Regions from separate parts of the Streptomyces sp. UH6 genome, predicted to be linked through region 2. Evidence: riboswitches for the same ligand, from Rfam matches in the RefSeq annotation. Region 2 holds a riboswitch; each other region holds the start of a gene.

Region 1 (5,158 bases), on a different contig from region 2:
CCACGGTGGTCCGGCTCGACCGGGAGCGGCGGCAGAAGTTCGGCGCGACCCAGATCATCGACATCCTGCTCGGCAAGCGCACGGCCAAGGTGATCCAGTTCGACCACGACCAGCTGTCCGTGTTCGGCATCGGCGAGGACCTCGCCGAGGGCGAGTGGCGCGGTGTGGTCCGGCAGCTGCTGGCACAGGGCCTGCTCTCCGTGGAGGGCGAGTACGGCACGCTGGTGCTGACCGAGGGCAGCGCCGCCGTGCTGCGCGGCGAGCGTCCGGTGCCGATGCGCAAGGAGCCCAGGAAGGCGCCCTCCGCCCGCGGCGAGCGCAAGGCGAAGGCCGCCGCGGCCGTGGCCGAGCTGCCCGAGGAGCTCCAGCCGGTCTTCGAGGCGCTGCGCGCCTGGCGCGGGGAGCGCGCCCGGGAGCAGGGCGTCCCCGCCTACGTGATCTTCCACGACGCGACCCTGCGGGAGATCGCCGCGGCCCGCCCCACCTCGGTGGACGAGCTGCGCGGGATCAGCGGCATCGGCGAGAAGAAGCTGGCCACGCACGGCGAGAGCGTCGTCGGACTCCTGGCGTCGCTCGACGACGCCTGAGCGCGGGGCACCGCGTCGACGAGGTGAGCGCGGGTGCACGCCGCGGTGCCTGAACACGGGGGCGCCTCTCCGGGCACTCCGAGCACGCCGAGCACGGGGGCATGCCCACCACTCCCGGGCGCGGGAGCAGCCCCTCGGTGCCTGAGCACGGGCAGACCGCGACGCACGAGCACCGGGCCCACGTCGGTGCCGGTGCACGGGGCTGCGTCTCCGGACGCCCCAGCACGTCGGGGCCTCTCCGGCGCCTGAGCACCGGCTACGGCCCCCGGCGGCCGGGGGGAATCACCCCGGATCGCGCTCACATGAGACGATCAGCGCCCTATTGCACACATCCGGTCGGCGTGTCAACCCGTCACAGGGGCGCTCCGGATCGTCCGTATTCTCTGATCATGCCCGCACCCGCCGCCTATGCGCCCCCTTCCCGTGCGCTCCCCGCGTACGCCCTCATCGCCACGGACCTGGACGGCACGCTCCTGCGTGACGACGACACCGTCTCCCCCCGCACCCGCGCGGCACTGGGAGGCGCCGCCCGGGCGGGTGCCCGGCATCTGGTGGTGACGGGGCGCCCCGCGCCGCGGGTACGCGACCTGCTCGCCGGGATCGGCGGCGGTTTCGCGGTGTGCGGGCAGGGCGCGCAGCTCTACGACGCGGACCGGGACCGTCTGGTGTGGTCGATGACGCTGGACCGCGAGCTGGCGGAGACCGCCATCGGCAAGATCGAGGCCGAGGTGGGCCAGGTGTACGCGGCCGTCGACCAGGACGGCGCCAACGGGCTCACCCTGATCGAGCCCGGCTACCGGATGGCCCGCCCCACCCTCCCCGCCGTGCGGGTGGACCGCCGGGACGCCCTGTGGGAGCGGCCGATCACCAAGGTGCTGCTCTGCCACCCCGAGCTGACCGACGACGAGCTGACGGCGGTGGCCGCCGCGGCCGTCGGGTCGCTGGCGACGGTGACGATGTCGGGGCCGGGCACCGTGGAGCTGCAGCCGCACGGCATCACCAAGGCGACCGGCCTGGCCATGGCGGCGTCCCGGCTCGGCCTCGGCCCCGAGGACGCCATCGCCTTCGGCGACATGCCGAACGACGTGCCCATGTTCCGCTGGGCGGCCCGCGGGGTGGCCATGGCCAACGCCCACCCCGAGCTGAAGGCGGTCGCCGACGAGGTCACCACGACGAACGAGGACGACGGCGTGGCCGTCGTCCTCGAGCGCCTGTTCCCCTGAGGGAGCCGGTCAGTACGCGCTGTTCACGTTGTCGATCGAGCCGTAGCGGTCGGCAGCGTAGTTGCACGCGGCGGCGATGTTGGCGACCGGGTCGAACGGCGAGGACCCGGTGCCCTCCACGTGGTACTCGTCGAAGGTGGGGTCGATCACCTGGAGCAGGCCCTTGGACGGGATGCCGTTGACGGCGTTGATGTCCCAGTCGTTGATGGCCAGCGGGTTGCCCGAGGACTCGCGCATCACATTGCGGTGGATGCCCTCGTAGGTGCCCGGGATGTCGTGCTTCTCCATGACGTCCAGGGCCTCGTTGATCCACGCGTCCAGGTTCTCCGGCGTCGCGGCGAGCTGGGTGACCTTGTTGCCGGCGGCGGCCGCGGTGTCCTTGGCGGCGGCCGGGGCGTCCTTGGCCGCGGCCGCGGTGTCCTTGGCGGCGGCCGGGGTCTCGGCGGCCCAGGCGCCGGTCGCGCCCGCGATCGGGGCGGCGACGACGGCCGCGGCGACGGCAAGGACGGACGCGGTACGGGTGAAGCGGGTCATGGTTGATCCTTTCCGGCGCCTGCGAGGTGAGCTGTCGGGTTCGGGCCAGAAAGGCTGCCCGGCCCGTCGCCCTGGTCGGGCGACAGGCTTCACCCCGAGCCGTCCGGAAGCGTGCTCCGGGCCGGCGGCGTACCTGGGTCCCCCGCTCCTGCCGTCATGGAATGGGTGTGTGGTGACCGGACGGCGGCAGGACTCGGCGTTCCACCCGGCTGGCCCGAAACGTACGTGAGAGCGGATGTCCGAAACAAGTACGAAAGTCACTGGATCACGCTGGTTGATCATGATTGCGGGTGATTTGCGCCCCACGAGCGCACCGCCATCGACCCTCAACTTCTCCCGATAGAGGGCGAGTTCGCCGTATCCACCCCCGCACGTCCGCGCTCCGCCCCTGTGGCTCACTTCACGGATCGGTCGATGCCCACCCAAAGGGATGGAATGTGCACCAGCTCACTCAACCCACCGAAACCGGACAGGGCATCTCCCGGCCATCTGGCGGGTGGGGGCTGTCGGTGATCGAAACCTGACCGGATACGCTGAGTGGGGTGATGGCAATGACCTATCGACAAACCGTGTAACCGTCAGCACACACCAGCAGACAGGAGACCCCTCGTGACCGTGGTCGGGCCGTTCGGGCTGAGGGTTCGGGACCAGGCGCTGGAGGCCGCCGTCCAGGCGGGCATGGCGGCCGTCGAGGAAGGTCTGCTCGAAGCCACCAAGAGCGAGGTCCCGTTCATCACGGAGGCCGCGCAGCACCTCGTGAAGGCCGGCGGCAAGCGGTTCCGCCCGCTGCTCGTCACGCTCGCCGCACAGTTCGGTGACCCTGAGGCGCCGGGGATCGTCCCGTCGGCGGTGGTCGTCGAGCTCACCCACCTCGCCACGCTGTACCACGACGACGTGATGGACGAGGCCGAGGTGCGCCGCGGCGTGCCCAGCGCCAACAGCCGCTGGGGCAACTCGGTGGCCGTCCTCACCGGCGACTTCCTCTTCGCCCGCGCCTCGCACATCCTGGCCGACCTCGGCCCGGAGGCGGTGCGGGTGCAGGCCGAGGCGTTCGAGCGGCTGGTCACGGGCCAGATCCTGGAGACCGCCGGCCCCTCCGACGGGCGCTCCCCCATCGACCACTACCTCGACGTGCTGGCCGGCAAGACCGGCTCGCTGGTGGCCGTCGCCTGCCGGTTCGGCGCGATGATGTCCGGCGCCGACGACCAGGTCGTGGACGTGCTCACGCAGTACGGCGAGCGGCTCGGCGTGGCCTTCCAGCTCGCCGACGACGTCCTGGACATCGCCTCCGACTCCTCCGACTCCGGCAAGACCCCCGGGACCGACCTGCGCGAGGGCATCGCCACGCTGCCCGTGCTGCGCCTGCGCGAGCGGGTGGAGCGGCTGGGGCGGGCGGAGGACGCCGAGCTGTGCGAGCTGCTCGACTCCGACCTGACGGACGAGGCGCGCCTCGCCGAGGCGGTGGCCCGGCTGCGGGCCCACCCCGCCCTGGAGGACGCCCGGGCGGACACCGTCCGCTACGCCCAGGAGGCCCGGTCTGCGCTCACTCCGCTGCCGGAGTGCGAGGCCAAGACCGCCCTCGTGCACCTGTGCGACGCCGTGGTGCACCGCGCGGGCTGACCCGCCACCGCCGCGGCCGCCGCGCGACCCGCGTACGCCGAAGGCCCGGCCCCCGAGGGGGCCGGGCCTTCGGCGTACGTGCGGGAACCCGCCGGTGCGGGCCCGGTCAGCGGACGAACACGCCCGCCGAGTTCGCCAGGTCCAGGAAGTACTGCGGGGCCACACCCAGCACCACCGTCACCGCGGCACCCACCGCGATCGCGGTGGTCGTCAGCGGCGACGGCACCGCCACCGTGGGCCCCTCCGGCTTGGGCTCGCTGAAGAACATCAGGACGATCACCCGGATGTAGAAGAACGCCGCGACCGCCGAGGACAGCACGCCGACCACCACCAGCGGTGCCGCGCCGCCCTCCGCCGCCGCCTTGAAGACGGCGAACTTGCCCGCGAACCCGGAGGTCAGCGGAATGCCCGCGAAGGCCAGCAGGAAGACCGCGAACACCGCCGCCACCAGCGGCGAACGCCGCCCGAGACCCGCCCACTTGGACAGGTGGGTGGCCTCGCCGCCCGCGTCGCGCACCAGCGTCACCACGGCGAACGCGCCCACCGTGACGAAGGAGTAGGCGGCCAGGTAGAAGAGGACCGAGGAGATCCCCTCCCGCCGCGTCGCGATCACACCGGCCAGGATGAACCCGGCGTGCGCGATCGACGAGTAGGCCAGCAGCCGCTTGATGTCGGTCTGGGTGATGGCGACGATCGCGCCGATCACCATGGTGACCGCGGCCACCGCCCACATCACCGGCCGCCAGTCCCAGCGCAGCCCCGGCAGCACCACGTACAGCAGCCGCAGCAGCGCGCCGAAGGCCGCCACCTTGGTGGCCGACGCCATGAAACCGGTGACCGGGGTGGGCGCGCCCTGGTAGACGTCCGGCGTCCACATGTGGAACGGCACCGCGCCCACCTTGAAGAGCAGGCCCATCGTCACCAGCGCCGCCCCGATGAGCAGCAGCACGTCGTTGCCCATCGTCCCGGCGAGCGCCGGGCTGACCTCCTGCACCGTGCCCTCGACGACCTGCGCGATCCGGCCGTAGTTGACCGAGCCGGCGTAGCCGTAGAGCAGCGCGATGCCGAACAGGGTGAACGCCGAGGCGAAGGCGCCCAGCAGGAAGTACTTGACCGCGGCCTCCTGCGACAGCAGCCGCTTGCGGCGGGCCAGCGCGCACAGCAGGTACAGCGGGAGGGAGAAGACCTCCAGCG
Region 2 (5,158 bases):
CCGGGGCGGAGGGATTGGGCGCGTGGATCATCTTGCCGTCGCCGATGTACATGCCCACGTGGGTGACCCCGGGGTAGAAGAAGACCAGGTCGCCCGGGCGGAGCTGGGACCGGGAGACACGCTGTCCCGCGCCGATCTGTGCGTAGGTGGTGCGTGGGAGGGAGACGCCCGCGGAACGGTAGGCGGCCTGGACGAGCCCTGAACAGTCGAAGGCGTCGGGGCCGGTGGCGCCCCAGACGTAGGGACTGCCCAGCTTCCGCTGCGCGTACGAGATCGCGGCGGCCGCACGGGTGTTGGGCGCGGAGACCGTGCCCGATGAGTTCTTCGCGCCGCCGGTTCCGCCGGGCCGGGCCGGTGGAGCCTCGGCGTTCCCGCCGCCGGATTCGGCGGCGAGCCGGGCGCGTTCCTCGGCGGTGAGGCGGGAGAGCAGCCGGCGGGCCTTGCCCAGCTTTCCGGTGACGGTCTTCTTGTGCCGCTGTGCCCGCTTCTGCTGGTCCTCCAGCTCCTTCAGCTCGGTCCGGGCCTCCTGGCGCACCTCGTCCAGCTCGCGGATCTGCCGTGCCACGGAGGCGACCTCGGTGGCCTGGAGGGCGCCGGCGCGCTCGGCGAGGCCGGCGTCCCGCAGGAAGCGGTCGGGGTCGGAGGAGAGCGCCAGCTGCATGGCGGGCCCGAGGCCGTTGCCGGAGCGGTACTGCGCGGCGGCGGCCGAACCCAAGGACTCGCGCGCGGTGTTCAGCTCCTCGGTCCGCCGGGCGGCCTCGTCCTGCAGCTTGCCCACCCGGCGTTCGGCGGCCTCCGTCCTTTCCCTGGCCCCGTTGTACTTCTCGGTGGCCGCCTCGGCCTCCCGGTAGAGCTGGTCGACCTCTTCCCTGACCTGCTCCGGCGTCGGCTTCGGCGCCGCGTGTCCGACTCCGTCGAGTCCCGCCGACGCCGCCGCTCCCGCGAGTACCGCGGTGAGCAGTGTGCGGGCCCTGCTGCCGCTCCGCCTGTGCTGTGGGGGCTTGCGGTGCGATGCCACGTGGAGTCCACGTCCTTCCGTACGTCCCGCCGCCGGGCGGGGGCGGTCACACATCCGGCGGTGGCCTGCACAGGGGAGGCAGGCCACCGCCGGACCTTCGGTCGGTGACCGACGCCGTCCTGGTCAGGACGACATGAGGGGAGCCGGTCACCTGGGGGAGGACGCTAATCCGGTACGTCACCGTCTGGTAACGGTTTGTGTGCAGCTGAACGCAAAGGGTCACTATGGTCCGGGGGGTAACCCAGTAGCGGTTCGGTCGTGACGGCTTGGTGCGGTGGAGTGACCGAATGTGCACTTCCGGGGCGGATGTGACGGCAGGGGTGCTACGCGACGGCCCGCCTCCGGGGTGGGAAAGCGCGGTGGCTAGGCTCCCCGGCATGGACGTACTCCTGCACATCTTCGTCGGTCTTCACATCATCGGTATCGCCGCCCTGCTCGGCGGTTTCTTCCACCAGATGAAGGCCATCGGTCAGGGCGCCGCCCGCTTCACCCCGGGCATGCTGCACGGCGCCCTCACCATGCTGGTCACCGGCATCGTCCTGGTCGGTCTCAACGAGGCACAGGGCGGCTCGGTCAACCACATCAAGATCGGCGTCAAGCTGCTGCTGCTGATCGTGATCCTCGGCCTGGTCTACGTGAAGCGGGACGAGGAGCGGGTGTCCAAGGGGCAGTTCGCCCTGGTGGGTGCGCTGACCACGGTGAACATCTTCATCGCGGTGCTGTGGAAGTGACTCGGCCGCGCTGACGCACGCGCGACGGCCCGCACGCTCGAGGCGTGCGGGCCGTCGTCGTCTTCCGCCCGGCTTCGGCTCCGACGCTGCCGAAGCCGAAGCCGAAGCCGAAGCCGAAGCGGAACCGAGGCTGAGGCGGGGTCGCCGTTTCCGGTTCCGGTTCCGGTGCCGGTCAGGCGGGGCGCACGATGCTGTGGATGGAGCCCTCGCCGTCGTAGTAGATGGACTCCTCACGGACGTACGCACCGGGCTTCGGGGCGTGGATCATCATGCCCTCGCCGATGTAGACGCCCACGTGGGTGACGTCGTCGTAGAAGAAGACCAGGTCGCCCGGCTTCGCCTCGGAGACCGGGACGGTGGTGCCGGCGTTCACCTGGTCGTAGGTGGTGCGGGGCAGGTCCACGCCGGCGGCCTTCCAGGCCGCCTGGGTCAGGCCGGAGCAGTCGTAGGAGTCCGGGCCGGTCGCGCCCCAGACGTAGGGAAGGCCGATCTGGGCCTCGGCGAACGCGACCGCCTTCTGGCCCTGCGTGGCGGAGGCGTCCGTGCCGCCTCCCGTCCCGGAGCCACCGTCCGCGCCGCTCCCGCCGCCGGCGGCCTCGTCGGCCTCCTGCTCGGCGGCCGCCTCCTGCCGGGCCTTCTCCTCGGCGGCCTGCCGACGGGCGAGCTCCTCCGCCTTCCGGCGGGCCTCCTCCTCCTTCTGCCGCTCGATCTCGGCGAGCCGCGCCTTCTCCTCGGCGGTCAGGTCGGCCAGCAGTTCCCGGGCGTCGGTCAGCTTCTTCTGGACGGTCGCCTTGCTGGTGCGCAGTTCCTCCTCGGAGGAGCTCAGCGTCTCCAGGCTCTCGGTGGCTTCCTGCCGCTTCTCGGACGTGGCGGCCTGCCGCTCCACGAAGTCGTCGACGGCATCCTTCTGCCGGCCCGTCAGGCGGTCCATCAGCTGCGCCTGGTCGAAGTAGTCCTGAGGCGCGTCGGCGAGCAGGAAGGTCGCGGTGTCGGGGAGGGCGGTGCCGGAGCGGTACTGGGCGGCGGCGTAGGAGCCGAGTCTCTCGCGGGCCTCGTTCAGCTCCTCGGTGCGCTCGGCGACGTCGTCGAGCAGCTTGTCGAGCTCCTCGCGCTGCTGCTCGCTCTGCTCCTTGGCCGAGTTGTACTTCTCGGTGGCCGCCTCGGCCTCGCGGTAGAGGGTGTCGACCTTCTTCTGGACCTCTTCGAGGCTGGGGCGGTCGGCGGGCGCGGCCTGGGCGGTCTGGGTCAGCAGGGCCACGGAGGTGAGGGCGACGGTCGCCAGCGCGGGGGTGCGTATACCCGCGAGCAGGCCCGTGGGGCGGGGTTTTCGGTGCGACGCCAAGGCGGCGACTCCTTCCGTCTCCCGCCTACCGGGTTAGCTGTCGGGTTCGGGCGGGACTTCCGGAAGGGTTGCCCTACGGTCCGGCGGGGCCGGATCGATTCACCCCAGGTGGTGCGCGCGGGTCCCCGGCTCCGGCACGGCACCGGACTCGGCGGGGGCCGCGCGGACCGGCGAGGTTCGCCGGTCGGGATCGGACGGCCCGCGCGGCACGTTAGCCAACCCGTGGTGTCCGTGTGAAGGACGGTGTGCGTTATGCCCGATACGTTTTTGTGACCTTCGTAAAAGCGTGGCCGATCGTGAGGGCGTGGCGGCGTTCGGTAGCGCAACAGCGTTTCGTGGCGCAGTGACGTTCCACGGCCAGGGGTGCTCGGGGAGCGCGGAGGTGGTGCGCCAGCGCGGTGGTCGGCGCGTGAGCGCGGAAGGTGGTGCGTGCGTACGGAAGACGGCGCGCGGAGGTGGTGCGCGGGGACGCGGAGGTGGTGCACGGGCGGTGCGGGTCCGCCCGTGGCGCGGGCCTCAGGCGGTGGTCGCGTCGGTCCCCGCCGCCCGTCCGGCCCGCCGCGCGCGCCACGCCGCGTCGAGGGAGAGCGCGCCGCCGCCGGCCAGGATCAGCGGGGTCCACGCCATCAGGTACGGGAGGTCGTTGCCGAGGTAGTACGGCTCCGCGGCCCAGCTCATCGTCAGCCACAGGCTCAGCGAGATGAGCGCGCCCCCGGTCGCCGCCATACGGGTGAGGAGGCCGAGGAGGGTGCCGAGACCGACGGCCAGCTCGCCCAGGGCGATGGCGAGGCCGAAGGCGACGGGGGCGTTCAGCCCGAGGTCGACCAGGGCGGGGACGGCGGAGACGTCGCGGACCGCGTCCATCTGCCCGCCGATGGAGCCGGGGCCGGACTCCTTCAGGAAGGCGGAGTCGGTGAGCTTGTCCAGGCCCGCGTAGAGGAAGGTGACGCCGAGGAAGACCCTCAGGGGGAGCAGCGCGAAGCGTGCGGCGGCCTCCCTCGGGCCGGACGTCCGGGTGGCGCCGGTGGTGGTGACCGCCATGACCGTGGCCGCCTTTCCCGCAGGTCGGTTTATCCGTCAACCAATTCGGGGGACAGCCTACGTGCGCCGCGGCGTGACGTCACTCGGTGATGTCGACGACCATCCGGTTGGTCTCCAGCCCCGCCGCGGTCACCACCTGCACCTCCACCCGGCCGGGCTCCACCTCGGCCGGGACCGGCACCGTCAGCACCGTGTCCGAGGGGTTGCTGAAGCCGCCGGTGACGGGGACCAGCGGAACGTGGACGTTGACCGACCCTATGCGGACGACCATCCGCGACAGCCGGTCCGCGCCCTGCGCCCCCGGGGGCACGAACCCCGCGCCACGGATCTCGATGTCGTCCCCGGTGCGGATCGGCCCGTCCAGGTCTCCGGCCTCGCGGGCCCGCACCACGGAGAGGACGACCGGGCGGCCGCCCTCCGCGTACTTGCCGGCCAGGTACGTCGCCGCGGAGACCAGCACCACCACGGCCAGCCCCCACGGCAGGTCGGGCAGCTGCTCGGGGCGGCGGGCGAGCCGGACCAGGCCGAAGACCAGCGCCACGGCGGAGATCACCACGTACTGGATGTCGGCGAAGCTGCCCCGCCCGGAGTCGTCGGTCAGCAGGTCGGCGGCGCGCGGGCGGTCGGCACGGACCTTCTGCAGCCGCTGGCCGAGCACCCGAAGGCTCACCACCCGCCGGACCAGCACCGCGATGGCACAGACCACGGCCAGCACCGTCACCATGCCCGCGCCCCGGGCGAGGTTCAGGCCCGCGATCAGCGAGTCGCGCTCCCGGTGGCCGGAGGCGGCGGCCAGCTGGCCGGCCAGGGTCAGCACGGCGAAGGCGGTGAACAGCACCCAGGCGGTGGCCACCGCGCGGGAGGTGGAGAGGCGGTTGTCCTCACCGATCACCGGGGCGAGCACGCCGCCCCGATCACGGTGGTACCAGGAGGCGGCGGACAGCGCGGCGCCCGTCACCAGGGCGGCGAGCAGTCCGGCCGAGCGCGCCGGGGTCCAGCCGGCCCCGATCGCGGTGAGCGCCTGTA
Region 3 (5,158 bases), on a different contig from region 2:
ATCATCGTGACGTCGAAGGGGCCGAACGCGGCGCCGATGTCCCGGAAGCCGTCGAAGTAGCCGGTGTCACCGCTGTGGTAGACGCGGTGGCGTTCGCCGACGACGCTCCAGGAGGCCCACAGGGTGTGCTGGGTGTTGCGCAGCCCGCGGCCGCAGAAGTGGCGGGCGGGCGTCGCGGTGAGGGTGAGGGAGCCGACCCGGGTCGACTCGTGCCAGTCGAGTTCGCGCAGGCGTGCGCCGGAGACGCCCCAGCGTTCCAGGTGGGCGCCGACGCCGAGTGGGACGGCGAAGAGGGTGTCGGTCCCGGCCAGCGCCTTGATGGTGGGCATGTCCAGGTGGTCGTAGTGGTCGTGGGAGATCACGACGACGTCCACCGGTCCCAGTGCGGCGAGCGGCGCGGGAACGGGGTGGAGCCGGCGGGGGCCGGCGAAGGTGACCGGGGAGCAGCGCTGACCCCAGACGGGGTCGAACAGCACCCGCCGGCCGTCGATCTCGGTCAGCACGGTGGAGTGGCCGAGCCAGGTGACCCGCAGTCCGTCGGCCGGCGGGGTCGCCAGGTCGGCGAGGGTGCTGGGGTGCAGGGGTATGGGCCGCGCGGGGGCGCGCAGCGCGCGGGCCTCGCGGTCGAGGAGTCCCTTGGCCAGTTCACGCCGCGAGGACGGGTCGGGGGTCGTGCGGGTGGGTCCGGCCGGGTTGCGGAAGACGCCGTCGGCGAAGTGGGGCGAGGCCTGGATGCGGGCCAGCCGCTTTCCCCGGGCCTCGGCGCCGAACGCCTCGGGGCGCAGGCCCCGCAGCAGCGACGCGCCCGCCGCGGTGACGGATCGGGAAAGGGAACCGCTGTCGCTCACAGGTGGCCTCCAGCCGCTGTGCCTGATCGGGTGTGCTCGAAGGTGCGCGTGTCCATGCTCCTACGGACGCGGACGTCGTGCGCCGCGTTGCCTCGATCCGTGCGCCCCGGGCACGCCGATCCGGCCACCGCGCGATCCACGGTGTCCCGCCGGTCCGCGGACCGGCGGGACACCGTGGTGCGGCTCAGACGGCCCTGGCGAGCCAGGACTTGAGGTCGTCGAGCGCGAGGGTGCCCTTGGCGACGACGGTGTCCCCGGAGGACCGGCCGCGCAGGCGCCGCCCGATCCACGGCACCAGGTGCCCGCGTGCCCAGTGCACGTCGTCGAGGCGGACCTCCAGGACGCCGCGCTGGGGCAGCGGCGGCCAGGGCTGCTCGGGGTCGGCGGGGACCTCGAGGCCGAGGACCTGGCCGGCGCGGAGCGCCACCCGGGTGTGCCCCTCGGCGGAGAGGTGCAGCCGGTCGTCGTCCCAGGCGCGGCGGTCCTGGACGCTGCGGAGGGACCACAGGTCCAGCACCCGGCAGTCGTAGCGGTCGGCGATGGCCCGCACGTGCCCGTTGTACGTGGCGATCTTGCCCCGGAGGTGCTTGAGCACCGGAACGCCGCGGGTGTCGAACCCGGTCGCGACGAGGACGCTGCCGGCCGCGGACGCGAGTTCGGCGACGGCCTTCTCGAAGCGGTCCGCCACGTCGTCGGGGTCGGTGCCCGGGCGGAGGATGTCGTTGCCTCCGGCGCAGATGGACACCAGGTCGGGGGCGAGGCCGCGGACCTGGGGCACCTGGTCGGCCACGATCTGGTCGAGCAGCTTTCCGCGCACGGCGAGGTTGGTGTAGCGGAAGTCGCCCTCCGGCCTGCGGTCGGCGAGGAGCACCGCGAGGCGGTCGGCCCAGCCGACGAACGTCCCGTCGGGGCCCTGGTCGCCGACGCCCTCGGTGAAGCTGTCCCCGACGGCCACGTACGACCCGACCGACCCGATCACTGTTCTGCTGTCATTCTTCGAATCGTCTGCCACATCGAGGCATCTTTCACCTTCGGATGTGAGCTACGCGACCGTAGGGAGGGGTTGACGGTGGGTGAGAAACGCCACTCGTCTTCCGTCGCCCGGGCAGGCGGCCGGACGGCACCCGGAAGGTGGCCGGACGGGGAGCGCCGAGGGCCGCACTTCCGGAAGGGAAGTGCGGCCCTCGGTTCGCGCGCAACCGCGAGGTCCCGCGGGGGTCAGCCGACGCTGACCCCGTGCGAGCGGAGGTAGCCGACCGGGTCCACGTCGGAACCGTAGTCGGGCGAGGTGCGGACCTCGAAGTGCAGGTGCGGGCCGGTCACGTTGCCGGTGGCGCCGGACAGACCGATCTGCTGGCCGACGGTGACGGTCTGGCCGGCGGAGACGGACAGCTGCGACAGGTGGGCGTACTGGGAGTACATGCCGTCCTCGTGCTGGATGACGACCTGGTTGCCGTAGGCGCCGCCGTTGCCGGCGGAGACCACGGTGCCCGCGGCGATGGACTTCAGCGGGGTGCCGGTGGGCAGGGCGAAGTCGACACCGGTGTGGTAGCCGCTGGACCACATGCTGCCGGCGGTGCGGTAGGCGGTGCCGAGGGCGGCGTCCGCGGGGGCGGTGTAGCCGCCGGCGGCGGCCGCGTCGGCGACCGTGGTCTTCGGGGCCTCGGTCTTGGGCGCGGCGGCCTTCGCCTGGGCGGGCTTGGCGGCGGCCTTCTTGCCGAGGTCGAGCTTGGTGCCGGGCTTGATCAGGCGCGGGTTGTCACCTACGACGTCGCGGTTGATCTTGTACAGCTTCTTCCAGCCGCCGGCGACCTTCTTCTTGTCGGCGATCTTCGCCAGGGAGTCGCCCTTCTTGACCTTGTAGGTCTCGGAGGCGGCCTTCTTGGCGGCGACCGGCAGGCTCTGCGCGCCCTGCTGGGGGGCGGCGTGGGCACCTGCGGCGCCGAACAGGGGCAGGCCGAGCGCCACGGCGCCCGTTCCGGCGACGGCGATGGAGCGGGTGAGGCGCTGGACGCCGGTGGGGCGGCGGTGCTTCTGATGCTTCGCGGGCATGACGTGGTCCTCTCCGTCGCCTGCGAGGTGAGCTGTCGGGTGCGGGCTGGAGATGCCCGGCCGCGCTGGGCGCGGCTTAACCCCTAGCCCGTTCCGGAGACCGGAACAGGCGTGTACCTGTGGGTCCCCCGCTCCTGCCGTACTCGGGTTACTCGGGTGAGTGTGAGAGATCCGGGCGGCGGCAGGATTCGGCGTCCGTCCGGATCGGATCGTGAACGTATGCGACCGGGGCGCAACGGGACAAGCGCGGGAAATCAACGAAGGTGCATTGTTTGTGATCACTTAAGTGCAAAACGGTCACAGAGAGTCGCCAGGACCCCCTCAAGTCGACCTCGCCGCACGCCAGTTGCCCGCCCCGCGCCGACGACGCTCGGTCACGGGTATGAGGCTGCTCACCCGGCCGCTCCCCACGACCCCTCACCGCAGGGCGAGTTGTGTTTTACGGTGACAAATCATCGTTGTGTTGAATTGTCCGTATTGCCGCATTTCTCCGTCGCGGGGCCGTGAAGGTTTCCGTCGGGGCGGCACCCTCTCTGTCCTGGGCGGTCATGTCGTATCGTCGGAGCGCACCTGCCGGTTGCCGCACCGGCGGGGCCTAGTGGGAGGAGCCCCCCGTGACGCAGCAGGTCCCGTCGACCGAGCCCCAGCTCGCCGGAGTGCGCAACTTTCGCGACGTGGGCGGGATGCCCACCCGGGACGGCCGCAAGGTGAAGCCCGGCGTGCTGTTCCGCAGCGGGCACCTGGCGAGCGCGACCGCCGAGGACGCCGCCTTCCTCGCCTCCCTGAACCTGCACACCGTCTTCGACTTCCGCAACGACGCCGACCGGAGCCTCGAGGGCCCCGACGTCTCGCTGCCCGGGGTCAGAGAGGTGCGGCTGCCGCTCTCCGACCCGGCCGACGGGGCGGAGTTCTGGAAGCGTGTCCGCCGCGGGGGTATCGACGAGCTCAGGCCCCTGCTGGGCGAGGGCCGCGCCGAGCAGCGCATGATCGCCTCCTACCGGACGACCGTCCTCACCCGCACCGGCGAGCACACGACGGTGCTGCGCGCCATGGCCGAGGAGAGCGTGCCGGCGCTGATGCACTGCTCGGCGGGCAAGGACCGGGCGGGGCTCTCGATCGCGGTCGTGCTGCTCGCACTGGGCGTGGAGCGGGACGCCATCACTGAGGACTACCTGAAGTCGGGGGCCAAGCACCGCCGCTACAAGCTGCACCGGGGCGGCGAGTCCTCCGACCCGTACACGCCGGAGATCACGGAGCTGCTGAGCCCGCTGTTCGACGCGCGGCCCGAGTACCTGGGGGCCGCCTTCGAGACCATCGAGGAGAACTGGGGCGGGGTCGACGCCTACCTGACGCAGGGCCTCGGGGTGACGCCGGAGCTGCGCGAGAGGCTGCGCGAGCGGCTCCTCGACTGAGCGGCTCCTCGACCGAGCGGCCCCTCGACCGAGCGGCTCCTCGACCGACGGAGGCCCGGTGCGGGGCCCGACCGGCTCCGCACCGGGCCCCGGGCCCGCATCCGGCTCAGTTGGCGCGGGCACCCGCCTCGAAGAGCAGCCAGATGAAACCGGCGAAGAGGTGGCCCGCCACGATGTACACGAAGAGACGGATCCAGAGGGCGCGGGGGAGCTTGTCCTCGACGTTCTTCTTGTCGGGGGTCGTCATGACGTGGGCACTCCTGACGGGGTCGGGTGGCCGGCGTTCGCCTCGGGGCCGAGGCAGAGGGCGGCCGTGGGGCTCTGCAGCAGGGTGTGGACGAACAGGAGCTCGGCTCCGTCCGGCCCGTCGGGAGCCAGGCGGTGCGGGGTGAGCGAGTCGAAGTGGGCGCCGTCCCCGGGGCCGAGCACGTGGCTCGTGTCGCCCAGGTGCAGGCGGAGGCGGCCGGTGAGGACGTGCAGCCACTCCTCGCCCGGGTGGACGCGGACCACCTGGTCCTGCGGGCCGCCGCTGCGGGGGATGCGGACCCGGAGGGCCTGCATGGCCCGGCCCGGCGCCCCCGCGTGCCAGTAGCTCCAGCCCCCGGCCCGGGTCTCCAGGGTGTCGGCGGCCCGCACCACGGCCTCGCGGTCGGGGGCGGTCTCGCCGAGCAGCTCGGAGACGGTGGTGCCAAAGACGCGGGCCAGTCCGAGGAGGACGGGCAGGGAGGGCTGGCGGTGGCCCGTCTCCAGGCGGGACAGGTGGGCCGGGGAGAGGTCCGCGGCCCGGGCGGCGGCCTCCAGCGTGAGGCCTGTGCGGTGGCGCAGCGCGCGGAGCGTGGGGGCTAC

The links. Region 2 has a riboswitch for cyclic di-AMP ahead of HW445_RS04405 (C40 family peptidase). Riboswitches for the same ligand answer to the same signal wherever they lie in the genome.
Region 1: it holds a riboswitch for cyclic di-AMP, as region 2 does, so the genes downstream of both, HW445_RS34360 (transglycosylase SLT domain-containing protein) here and HW445_RS04405 (C40 family peptidase) in region 2, are expected to answer to the same signal.
Region 3: it holds a riboswitch for cyclic di-AMP, as region 2 does, so the genes downstream of both, HW445_RS11640 (M23 family metallopeptidase) here and HW445_RS04405 (C40 family peptidase) in region 2, are expected to answer to the same signal.

Annotation. Positions count from the first base shown of each region.
Region 1 covers NZ_JACADT010000048.1:7,500-12,657, reverse strand. The annotation lists gene recQ (DNA helicase RecQ) at 1-587, shown strand, start outside; gene HW445_RS05725 (HAD family hydrolase) at 977-1,810, shown strand; gene HW445_RS34360 (transglycosylase SLT domain-containing protein) at 1,820-2,344, opposite strand; cyclic di-AMP (ydaO/yuaA leader) riboswitch at 2,348-2,522, opposite strand; gene HW445_RS05715 (polyprenyl synthetase family protein) at 2,954-3,964, shown strand; gene nuoN (NADH-quinone oxidoreductase subunit NuoN) at 4,071-5,158, opposite strand, start outside.
Region 2 covers NZ_JACADT010000031.1:12,189-17,346, forward strand. The annotation lists gene HW445_RS04395 (C40 family peptidase) at 1-1,018, opposite strand, end outside; gene HW445_RS04400 (hypothetical protein) at 1,396-1,749, shown strand; gene HW445_RS04405 (C40 family peptidase) at 1,922-3,091, opposite strand; cyclic di-AMP (ydaO/yuaA leader) riboswitch at 3,098-3,255, opposite strand; gene HW445_RS04410 (DoxX family membrane protein) at 3,608-4,132, opposite strand; partial or broken gene HW445_RS04415 (hypothetical protein) at 4,212-5,158, opposite strand, start outside.
Region 3 covers NZ_JACADT010000171.1:2,877-8,034, reverse strand. The annotation lists partial or broken gene HW445_RS11650 (MBL fold metallo-hydrolase) at 1-797, opposite strand, end outside; gene HW445_RS11645 (SGNH/GDSL hydrolase family protein) at 1,033-1,824, opposite strand; gene HW445_RS11640 (M23 family metallopeptidase) at 2,067-2,900, opposite strand; cyclic di-AMP (ydaO/yuaA leader) riboswitch at 2,905-3,069, opposite strand; gene HW445_RS11635 (tyrosine-protein phosphatase) at 3,515-4,312, shown strand; gene HW445_RS11630 (DUF6126 family protein) at 4,419-4,559, opposite strand; gene HW445_RS11625 (helix-turn-helix domain-containing protein) at 4,556-5,158, opposite strand, start outside.